One region of the Pantoea sp. S-LA4 genome, then DNA from elsewhere that is predicted to be linked to it. Evidence: predicted binding sites of a transcription regulator. Region 1 holds the regulator's gene; each other region holds the start of a gene.
What was found. Region 1 encodes PurR, which represses purine synthesis genes. Its sites were predicted from a motif close to CANGCAAACGTTTGCNTG; they were not measured.
Positions count from the first base shown of each region.

Region 2: the regulator PurR is predicted to act here: its motif matches at 1,386-1,403, upstream of ACX3P5_RS01350 (nucleoside-specific channel-forming protein Tsx).
Region 3: the regulator PurR is predicted to act here: its motif matches at 1,358-1,375, upstream of gcvT (glycine cleavage system aminomethyltransferase GcvT).
Region 4: the regulator PurR is predicted to act here: its motif matches at 1,425-1,442, upstream of rbsD (D-ribose pyranase).

Region 1 covers NZ_JBTLRC010000002.1:1,495,047-1,497,248, reverse strand. Annotated here, with positions in the region: gene ACX3P5_RS07850 (C40 family peptidase) at 1-42, shown strand, start outside; gene cydH (cytochrome bd-I oxidase subunit CydH) at 101-190, opposite strand; gene purR (HTH-type transcriptional repressor PurR) at 472-1,497, shown strand; gene punR (DNA-binding transcriptional activator PunR) at 1,494-2,202, opposite strand, start outside.
Region 2 covers NZ_JBTLRC010000002.1:100,219-102,420, forward strand. Annotated here, with positions in the region: gene yjdN (VOC family metalloprotein YjdN) at 1-199, shown strand, start outside; gene ACX3P5_RS01350 (nucleoside-specific channel-forming protein Tsx) at 287-1,153, opposite strand; gene ACX3P5_RS01355 (sensor histidine kinase) at 1,431-2,202, opposite strand, start outside.
Region 3 covers NZ_JBTLRC010000002.1:3,037,888-3,040,089, reverse strand. Annotated here, with positions in the region: gene ubiI (FAD-dependent 2-octaprenylphenol hydroxylase) at 1-987, shown strand, start outside; gene gcvT (glycine cleavage system aminomethyltransferase GcvT) at 1,428-2,202, shown strand, end outside.
Region 4 covers NZ_JBTLRC010000002.1:3,785,440-3,787,641, forward strand. Annotated here, with positions in the region: gene rbsA (ribose ABC transporter ATP-binding protein RbsA) at 1-985, opposite strand, end outside; gene rbsD (D-ribose pyranase) at 993-1,412, opposite strand; gene ACX3P5_RS18685 (YgiW/YdeI family stress tolerance OB fold protein) at 1,596-1,997, opposite strand; gene qseB (quorum sensing response regulator transcription factor QseB) at 2,160-2,202, shown strand, end outside.

The DNA of each region.
Region 1 (2,202 bases):
ATTGGTGCGCGTCGGGTCATGACGCCAAAGACCATTCGCTAACGCAGCCGTTGAGCGATCGCCAGACAGCAAAAAGCCGGGCCATGCCCGGCTTTTTCGATCAGTGCAGAATCGCGGTGAAGCTAAAAGCGACAATCATCAGCAGGCAGCCGACGGTAGTCATCAGCGCCAGTTTCAAATCGGTACTCATTTAACTCTCCTTAGTCACAATTTTTGTGGGGTTAAGCCATTTTCCCACAGGACCGGGTAAAAATCTCGTTTTATCCGCCCAGCCTTGTTAGAATCCTGCCTTTGTTGCGCAACGCGCGCAGCCCCGGTTCCGTTTGCTCTCTTTTCAGGCGCTCATTACCCGCCAGTCGCCCTGTTTACCGGTCAGAAAACCTGCATAATTGCGCAGAAAACCCTGAGCAGACGCAAACGTTTAACATTATGCTTATCATTGCGTTAGATAAGCCCTGGAGTCCGATTTTAATGGCAACAATTAAAGATGTGGCAAAACGCGCCGGCGTCTCAACGACCACCGTTTCGCACGTCATCAATAAAACGCGTTTTGTCGCTGAAGAGACGCGCAACGCCGTCTGGCAGGCGATTCAGGAACTGCACTATTCGCCCAGCGCCGTGGCGCGCAGCCTGAAGGTGAATCACACCAAAACGCTGGGCCTGCTGGCGACTTCCAGCGAAGCGCCCTACTTTGCTGAAATTATTGAAGCAGTGGAAAACCACTGTTTCGACAAAGGCTATACCCTGATTCTGGGTAATGCGCACAATGATCTGCAGAAGCAGCGCGCCTATCTCAGCATGATGGCGCAAAAGCGCGTCGATGGGCTGCTGGTGATGTGCTCTGAGTATCCGGACGATCTGCTGAAAATGCTGGAAGAGAACCGTAACATCCCGATGGTGGTAATGGACTGGGGCGAATCCCGCGCCGACTTTACCGACACGGTGCTGGACAATGCGTTTCAGGGCGGTTATCTCGCCGGGCGTTATCTGATTGAGCGTGGCCATCGCGAGATTGGCGCCATCCCCGGCCAGATGGAGCGCAACACCGGAGGCGGACGTCACGCCGGCTTCCTGAAGGCGCTGGAAGAAGCGGGTATTCAGCCGCGTGCCGAGTGGATTGTCCAGGGTGACTTTGAACCTGAATCGGGCTATCAGGCAATGCAGCAGATCCTGTCGCAGAAACAGCGCCCGACCGCGGTGTTCTGTGGTGGCGATATCATGGCGATGGGGGCGATTTGCGCCGCCGATGAGATGGGATTGCGCGTGCCGCAGGACATTTCGGTGATCGGCTATGACAATGTGCGCAACGCGCGCTACTTCGCGCCGGCGCTGACCACCGTTCATCAGCCGAAAGCGCAGCTGGGTGAGAAAGCGCTGGAGATGTTGCTGGATCGCATCACCAGCAAACGTGAGATTTCTCAGACCATCGAAGTGCATCCAACCCTGATTGAACGTCGTTCCGTAGCTGATGGTCCGTTCCGCGACTACCGCCGTTAATCTTCGCTTAACCACTCCTGATTAAGCGTTTGCGCATCACCCAGATAGCTGAGTAACCAGCCGGTCGCCGGTGATGCGCGATCTTCCGCCCAGCTGACACAACAGGGACTCTCCGGAAAAGCCACCGGCAGGGTCAGCTCCACCAGCGCGCCGCTGTCCAGCAACGGCCGGGCCAGATGACCAGGCACCATCGCCACGCACAATCCCGCCAGTACGCAATCCAGCCCGGTCTGCCATTCCGGCACCACCAGCCGACGCTGGTTGTCGAGCGTCCACGTCATCCGGCGTGGCAGCGCGCGCGAAGTATCTTCCAGAACCAGCGACGGCCAGCTGCGCAGGGTATCGTCATCTATCTGGCTCACTTCCGTCAGCGGATGGTGGTTCGCGACCACGCAGCGCCAGTTGAGCGTCCCCATATCGCGAAAGGCAAAGCGGCCGCCGACCGGGATCGCCTGAGTCGCGCCGATAGCAACCTCCACCCGGCCATCCGCCAGCGCATCCCAGACGCCGTTGAACACTTCATAACTGATGTGCAACTCCATGTCAGGAAAGTGCCGGTAAAAATCCTTCACTAATTGTCGGGTACGCTGCGGCTTGACGATACAGTCCACCGCAATACTTAACTGCCCGCGCCAGCCGTTGGCCAGCTGCTGACACTGGCGGCGGGTGGCGAGCATTTTTTTGATGACGCTGCGCCCTTCCCGG
Region 2 (2,202 bases), 1.4 Mb from region 1:
GGCCTCGGATCACGCCGGCTATGCGGTCAGCCTCGCCACCACGGATGCAGAGCAGGGCAAAACCTGGTTTGAAAAACTGTCCGTGGGCGGCAAAGTGACGACCCCGTGGCAGGAGACGTTCTGGTCAAATGGATTTGCGATGTTTATCGATCAGTTCGGCATTCCGTGGCGCATCAACGTGGTGAAGCCGCAGGAATAAAGCAGGATGCGGGATCGGCGCCGGTGACAGCGGCGCCGTTTTAGGGTCGCCTGAGCACGGCCAGCCTTGCAGCCAGCCGCCCGCTCATCAGAAGTTGTAACCCGCCACCAGGTAGTAACCCCAGCCGGTCGATTTCACTTCAAACGGACCGTTACCGAAGTTCAGCTCCTGCCCATCCGCCCACTGACCGCCATTGTGGAAGTAACGCGCCACGGCTGAGAAGTGCCAGTGATCGTAACCCAGCGACAGAATATGGCTTGAAGCGATTGAGTTACTGGTGCGCGACGAACCGCCTTTCTCGTTGAGATCGGAACCCCAGTCAAAGTTGGTGAAGCCGACATAGCCAAGGTTACCGCCCCACAGCGTGGTGATCGGCACAAAGTATTTCACCTTGAAGCGATAGCCATCCCAGCTGTTTTCATTTGCCGCACCGTAGTTTTCCCACTGATATTTGGCATAGACGTTCAGTGACAGACCCACATCGCTGTGAGTATCGATATCGGTGCCCAGACCCATATACCAGGTATTCTGGCGGTTATCGCTGTTGCGGCCCATGTCGTAGATGTAGTTGTTGGCGAAATACCACTCTTTGAACGGACCAAAGGCCAGGCTGGTGCCAGTCAGTTTGTCGATCGAGAAGCGCGGTTCAATCTCCATAAACATCGGCGAACCGTGGTCAAAAATACCGTTGGCGTTGCTGTTACCCGCGCCGAAGAAGTTGGTCAGATCGAGATAACCGTAGAAATCGAACCAGTCTTTTTTGGCAAACGCTTCATATTCCAGATAAACGTCGTTGTTAAACTGCGGCCCGAAGCGCGTGTGGTAGCTGCCCACCACGTTTACGCTCTGATGCCACCAGTCGGACAGATATTGCGGATCGCTATCAGCGGCTTGCGCAACACCCGTCCAGGAACATGCCAGTACGGCACCTGCTATCAACGTTTTGAATTTCATTATCATTAACCACATGCTTTTGACCGCTGCACAGCAGGCGCAGTCAGAGAGAAGTCGATCCCGGGGTGGGGAGTGAGTTATTCAGGACATAACAGCCAGTTTCCAGCCCGCGTAGCGTGCCTGCAACATAGCGATAGAAAATAGATTTTGCTCACGTTTGTCAAAAAGTGTTGCATTACAATTCAGTGAAAATGTGACGTGCTTCACAATAATGGCGGTGATCGAACGGAACCAGGCAACCGTTTACGTTGTCTGGTTCGCGATCAAACGTGCGGGATCAGGGAAAAGTGACGCGGACCTGCAAACCACAAATTGCACCCTGTGGCGTCAGGCAATTGGAAAGGGCGACATGAATCTGATGCTTCTGCGCAACGCTGCGCACAATCGATAAACCCAGACCGCTGCCCTGCGCTTTAACGTCAGGGGAACGGGTGAAACGGTCAAAGGCGCGTTCAATAAAGGATTCCGGCATACCTGGTCCGTTATCGACAATATCCACCACCGTCTTGCCCGCCACCCGATGCAGCAGAACATCCACCAGGCTCCCTTCCGGCGTATGCAACATGGCGTTACCAATCAGGTTGTCGAACAGGCTACGCAGTTCAGAGCGGCTGGCCTGCAGGCGATACTGGGTCGAGCCGTTAAAGCCGATATCGATGCCGCGTTTATCGGCCACCACCATCAACTGCTCAATGCTCTCTTTCAGCAGATCTTCCAGTTCAATCTGCTCAATGCTGGCCACCACGCTTTGATCTTCCTGACGGGAGACGTTCAGCAACTGGGTCACCAGGTGACGGGTACGCGTCACGCCCGCTTCGAGCTGACTGAACTGCCGGCTGGCCTCGCCCGGCTGAATATGCTGACGCAGATTCTCCAGCTGCAGCGTGACAGCGGTGACCGGGGTTCGCAGTTCGTGAGCGGCATCTTCCAGGAACTGCCGCTGGGATGACCAGGCCTCGCGCAGCTTATTCAGCAACGCGTTATACGCGGCAACCAGCGGCAGGATCTCATCCGGCAAGCCTTCCGGTGAGACATTGTGCGGATGATGC
Region 3 (2,202 bases), 1.5 Mb from region 1:
CTGCGCGCCAGCGCCTATCACGGCATGGAAGTGTGGGACAAAGATAGCTTCGGAGCTATCGCTTTTGACGACCAGCAGCAGGGGCTTTCTCATCTGGGTCATATCATCGAAAATCCGGTGATTCATCGCGCCCTGTGGCAACGCGCCAGCGTCTGCAGCGACGTCACGCTGATGGCGCCCTCACAGCTGCAGCAGGTGGCGTTTGGCGACAATGAAGCCTTTATTACCCTGCAGGATGGCAGCATGTTAACGGCGCGTCTGATGATTGCCGCTGACGGGGCCAACTCCTGGCTGCGTAACAAAGCAGATATTCCGCTGACCTTCTGGGATTACGATCATCACGCCCTGGTCGCCAACGTCCGTACTGCGCTGCCGCACGACGCAGTGGCGCGTCAGGTGTTTCATGGTGACGGTATCCTGGCTTTCCTGCCGATGCAGGACCCGCATCTGAGTTCGATTGTCTGGTCGCTGTCGCCGCAGGAAGCAAGCCGGCTGGAGACGATGCCGGAAGCGCTGTTCAACCAGCAGCTGTCGGTGGCGTTTGATATGCGGCTCGGCCTGTGCCAGCTGGAGAGCGAGCGCAAAACCTTCCCTCTGATGGCGCGCTATGCCCGCAACTTTGCCGCGCATCGTCTGGCGCTGGTGGGCGATGCGGCCCACACCATTCATCCGCTGGCAGGGCAGGGCGTCAACCTGGGCTTTATGGACGCGGCTGAACTGATTGGCGAGATTCGCCGTCTGCACCAGCAGGGTAAAGATATCGGACAGCACCTCTACCTGCGCCGCTACGAGCGCAGCCGTAAGCACAGCGCTGCGATGATGCTGGCTGGCATGCAGGGCTTCCGCGAAATGTTCTCCGGCACTCATCCGGCCAAAAAGCTGCTGCGCGACGTTGGCCTCAAGCTGGCGGACAGCCTGCCGGGCGTCAAACCGCTGATGCTGAAGCAGGCGATGGGCCTGAATGATCTGCCGGCGTGGCTGCGATAAACGCAGCGTCAGCGCTCACTACCAGGCCAGCATTTGCTGGCCTTTTTTATCGCTGAAATCCGCGCTGCACCATCACAATGCAGCGCCGCACCACCATTGCCCTTCGTTTGATTTATTCTAATTTTGCCGCGCAATTCGCATTACTTTTTCTTATTCGGTTGCCAAACCGTCACGGTGTTTTTTTAACATCCTGAACGGCTTCTCGCATAAATTTGCTGGGTATATTCAACCTCCCTGCATTTATTGCGTGATTAATCACAAAATCGCAGTTTTTTATCCTGTCGATGTGGAATCCTGGTTAGGCTGTGCATCAGCTTTCGACCCCGGTTTGCTTATGGTTAATCGTCAGATTCGGTGGTAACGTCAGGCTAAAGAGAACGTTTGCGTCGGCACCGTTTCCGGCGCGCTTTGCTACTCACTCGCTTCTGCACAGGATGGTTATGACTCAGCAAACACCTCTATTTGAACAGCATCAGGCCTGCGGCGCCCGCATGGTCGATTTTCATGGCTGGATGATGCCGCTGCATTATGGCTCCCAGATGGACGAGCATCATGCGGTGCGTAATGACGCCGGGATGTTTGATGTCTCCCACATGACGATTGTTGACCTGAAAGGCCCGCGTACCCGCGAGTTTCTGCGCTACCTGCTGGCAAATGATGTGGCAAAACTGACCCAGCCCGGCAAAGCGCTCTACACCGGCATGCTGAATGCGTCGGGTGGCGTCATTGACGATTTAATTGTTTACTTTATGAGCGAAGATTTTTTCCGGCTGGTGGTGAACTCCGCCACCCGTGAGAACGACCTCGCCTGGATCGCCCGGCATGCCGAGGGCTACGGCATTACGCTGACCGAACGTGACGACCTGGCGCTGATTGCCGTTCAGGGTCCGCAGGCGCAGCAGAAAGCGCAGACGCTGTTCAGCGACGCACAGCGGCAGGCGGTGGCCGGTATGAAGCCGTTCTTTGGCGTTGAGGCGGAGGGGCTGTTTATCGCCACTACCGGCTATACCGGTGAAGCGGGATATGAAATTGCATTACCGGCAGAGCAGGCAGCCGATTTCTGGCAGCGACTGCTGGCCGCCGGCGTCAGGCCGGCCGGGCTGGGCGCGCGCGACACGCTGCGGCTGGAAGCGGGCATGAACCTTTACGGTCAGGAGATGGATGAAGGCGTTTCTCCGCTGGCCGCCAATATGGGCTGGACGGTGAGCTGGGAGC
Region 4 (2,202 bases), 2.3 Mb from region 1:
TGCCGTTCGCCAGCCCGTCCTGTGGCGAACGCGTCACCACTTCGCGACCGCTGAGCCACAGGCTGCCCTGATGACGCGGCAACGCGCCATAGAGCACTTTCATCAGTTCAGTGCGGCCCGCGCCCATCAGTCCGGAGATGCCCAGAATCTCTCCTTTGCGCAGGCTGAAACTGACGTTATGCACGCCGGGACCGCTGACGTTGTCGACTTTCAGCCGCACTTCGCCCGGAGTCTGATCGAGATGCGGATATTGATCTTCCAGTTTGCGGCCGACCATCATTTCGATCAGGCTCTCTTCGGTCAGTTCGCTGACCGGACGCTCCGCAATAAACTGGCCGTCACGAAACACCGTGACGTCATCGCAGATCTCAAAGATCTCTTTCATGCGATGCGAGATGTAGACGATGCCGCAGCCCTGCGCCTTCAGTTCATTGATTACCCGAAACAGCGACAGCGTTTCGGTATCCGTCAGCGCATCGGTCGGTTCATCCATGATGATCACCTGCGACTCAAAGCTCAGAACTTTGGCAATTTCGACCATTTGCTGATCGCCAATCGACAGATCGCCCACCAGCTTGTGGCTGTTGAAGCGCAGATTTAACCGCTTCAGCAAGGCATCCGCTTCGGCATACATGCGCGTCCACTGGATGCGGCCAAAACGGTTAACAAATTCACGACCGAGGAAAATATTCTCCGCCACGGTTAACTGGGGGATCAGATTCAGTTCCTGATGGATAATGCCGATGCCCGCTTCCTGTGAGGCTTTAGGGCCATTGAACCGGGTCTCTTTGCCGAGCCAGTGCAGCGAACCGGCATCAAACTGATAGATCCCGGTAAGCACTTTCATCATGGTGGATTTACCGGCACCGTTTTCACCGACCAGCGCCATCACGCGTCCTGCCCGGACATTCAGTGAGGCACCCTTGAGGGCTTTCACCCCAGGGAACGATTTTTCAATGCCGTTAAGCTGCAGTAAAGGTTGCATAGCGGCCTCAGAAGGTGACGCCGGCGCTCAGGATGACATTCGCAAACGGAGAACACTCTCCGCTGCGAATGACCGCCTGACTGCGCTGCGTCTGTTGTTTGAATTGTTCATGGCTGGTGTAGCTGATGGTGATGCAATTCCCCTGGTGCTGTTGCAAGGCTTCGAGCACGGCGAGCAGTGCGCTATGGAGCGGCGGATTGTGCTGCTTAATCTCCTCCGCGATCAGGGCGCTTTCTACCTGCATCTCAAGCGTGACGGCATTGACCACCTGCATAAAATCGGGCGTACCCGGCGTCAGTGCTAAGTCAATGCGTTGCGGTCCTGCCGGAATCGGCAAACCGGCATCAGCAATCGTCAGCGTATCCGTGTGTCCCAGGCGGGCAATCACATGAGAGAGTTCAGCGTTTAACAAGCGACCTTTTTTCATCTTTTCACTCCACAGCGAAACGTTTCGCTGACAGGAGTGTATGAAAAGCCGCCAGCAACTCAATCGGGGAGAGTGAAATTTGTGATCGTTATCGAAACGTTTCGCTCACGCGGAGGGAAATTTGAATTAGGGCAGATAGCGGGGCAAAAAAAAGGACCGCCGAAGCGGTCCCGATCGCGGCGATTAAGGCAGTTTTCTGACCTGCTTAACGTCCATTTCGATGCTGTTGAAATCTTTATCCAGCTCACCGGTCAGCTCAACGGTATCCTGAGGCGAGATAGTCTGGCCGTTCCAGTGCTTGTGGTCGATTTCGACTTTCATGGTGCCGGTCTGATCGCGGAACAGATAATCTTCATCGCCGATCTGCTTTTCCAGCTTACCGCGAACGGTGATCCAGCTTTCGTCGCGCATATCTTCAGCCTGCTTCACGGTCACCACGCTGGTGTGGTCGGCGCTGAAGCCGCCCTGTTTCGTCTGGGTCTGCGCCGCCGGGGCATTAGGGTCGGTAAAACCGCCTTGCTGTGCAGCCAAAACCGGGGCAGATGCCAGCATAACGACGGCTAAAATTGCAGCGTGCTTTTTCATTTTGTCACCTCTTTTCCATGATGTGTTTCGTTTTGTTGAACCCAGTTAACCATAGGCTTCTTAACAGCTTCTTAAGAAGTAAAAATAAGCAATTTTCGCCGAAATCAGCTGTACAAGCCGTGGTCTGCTTCGTATAAAGCGCTATCAACGCAGGGAGAAATGATGCGTATTTTACTGATAGAAGACGATCGCTTAATTGGCGACG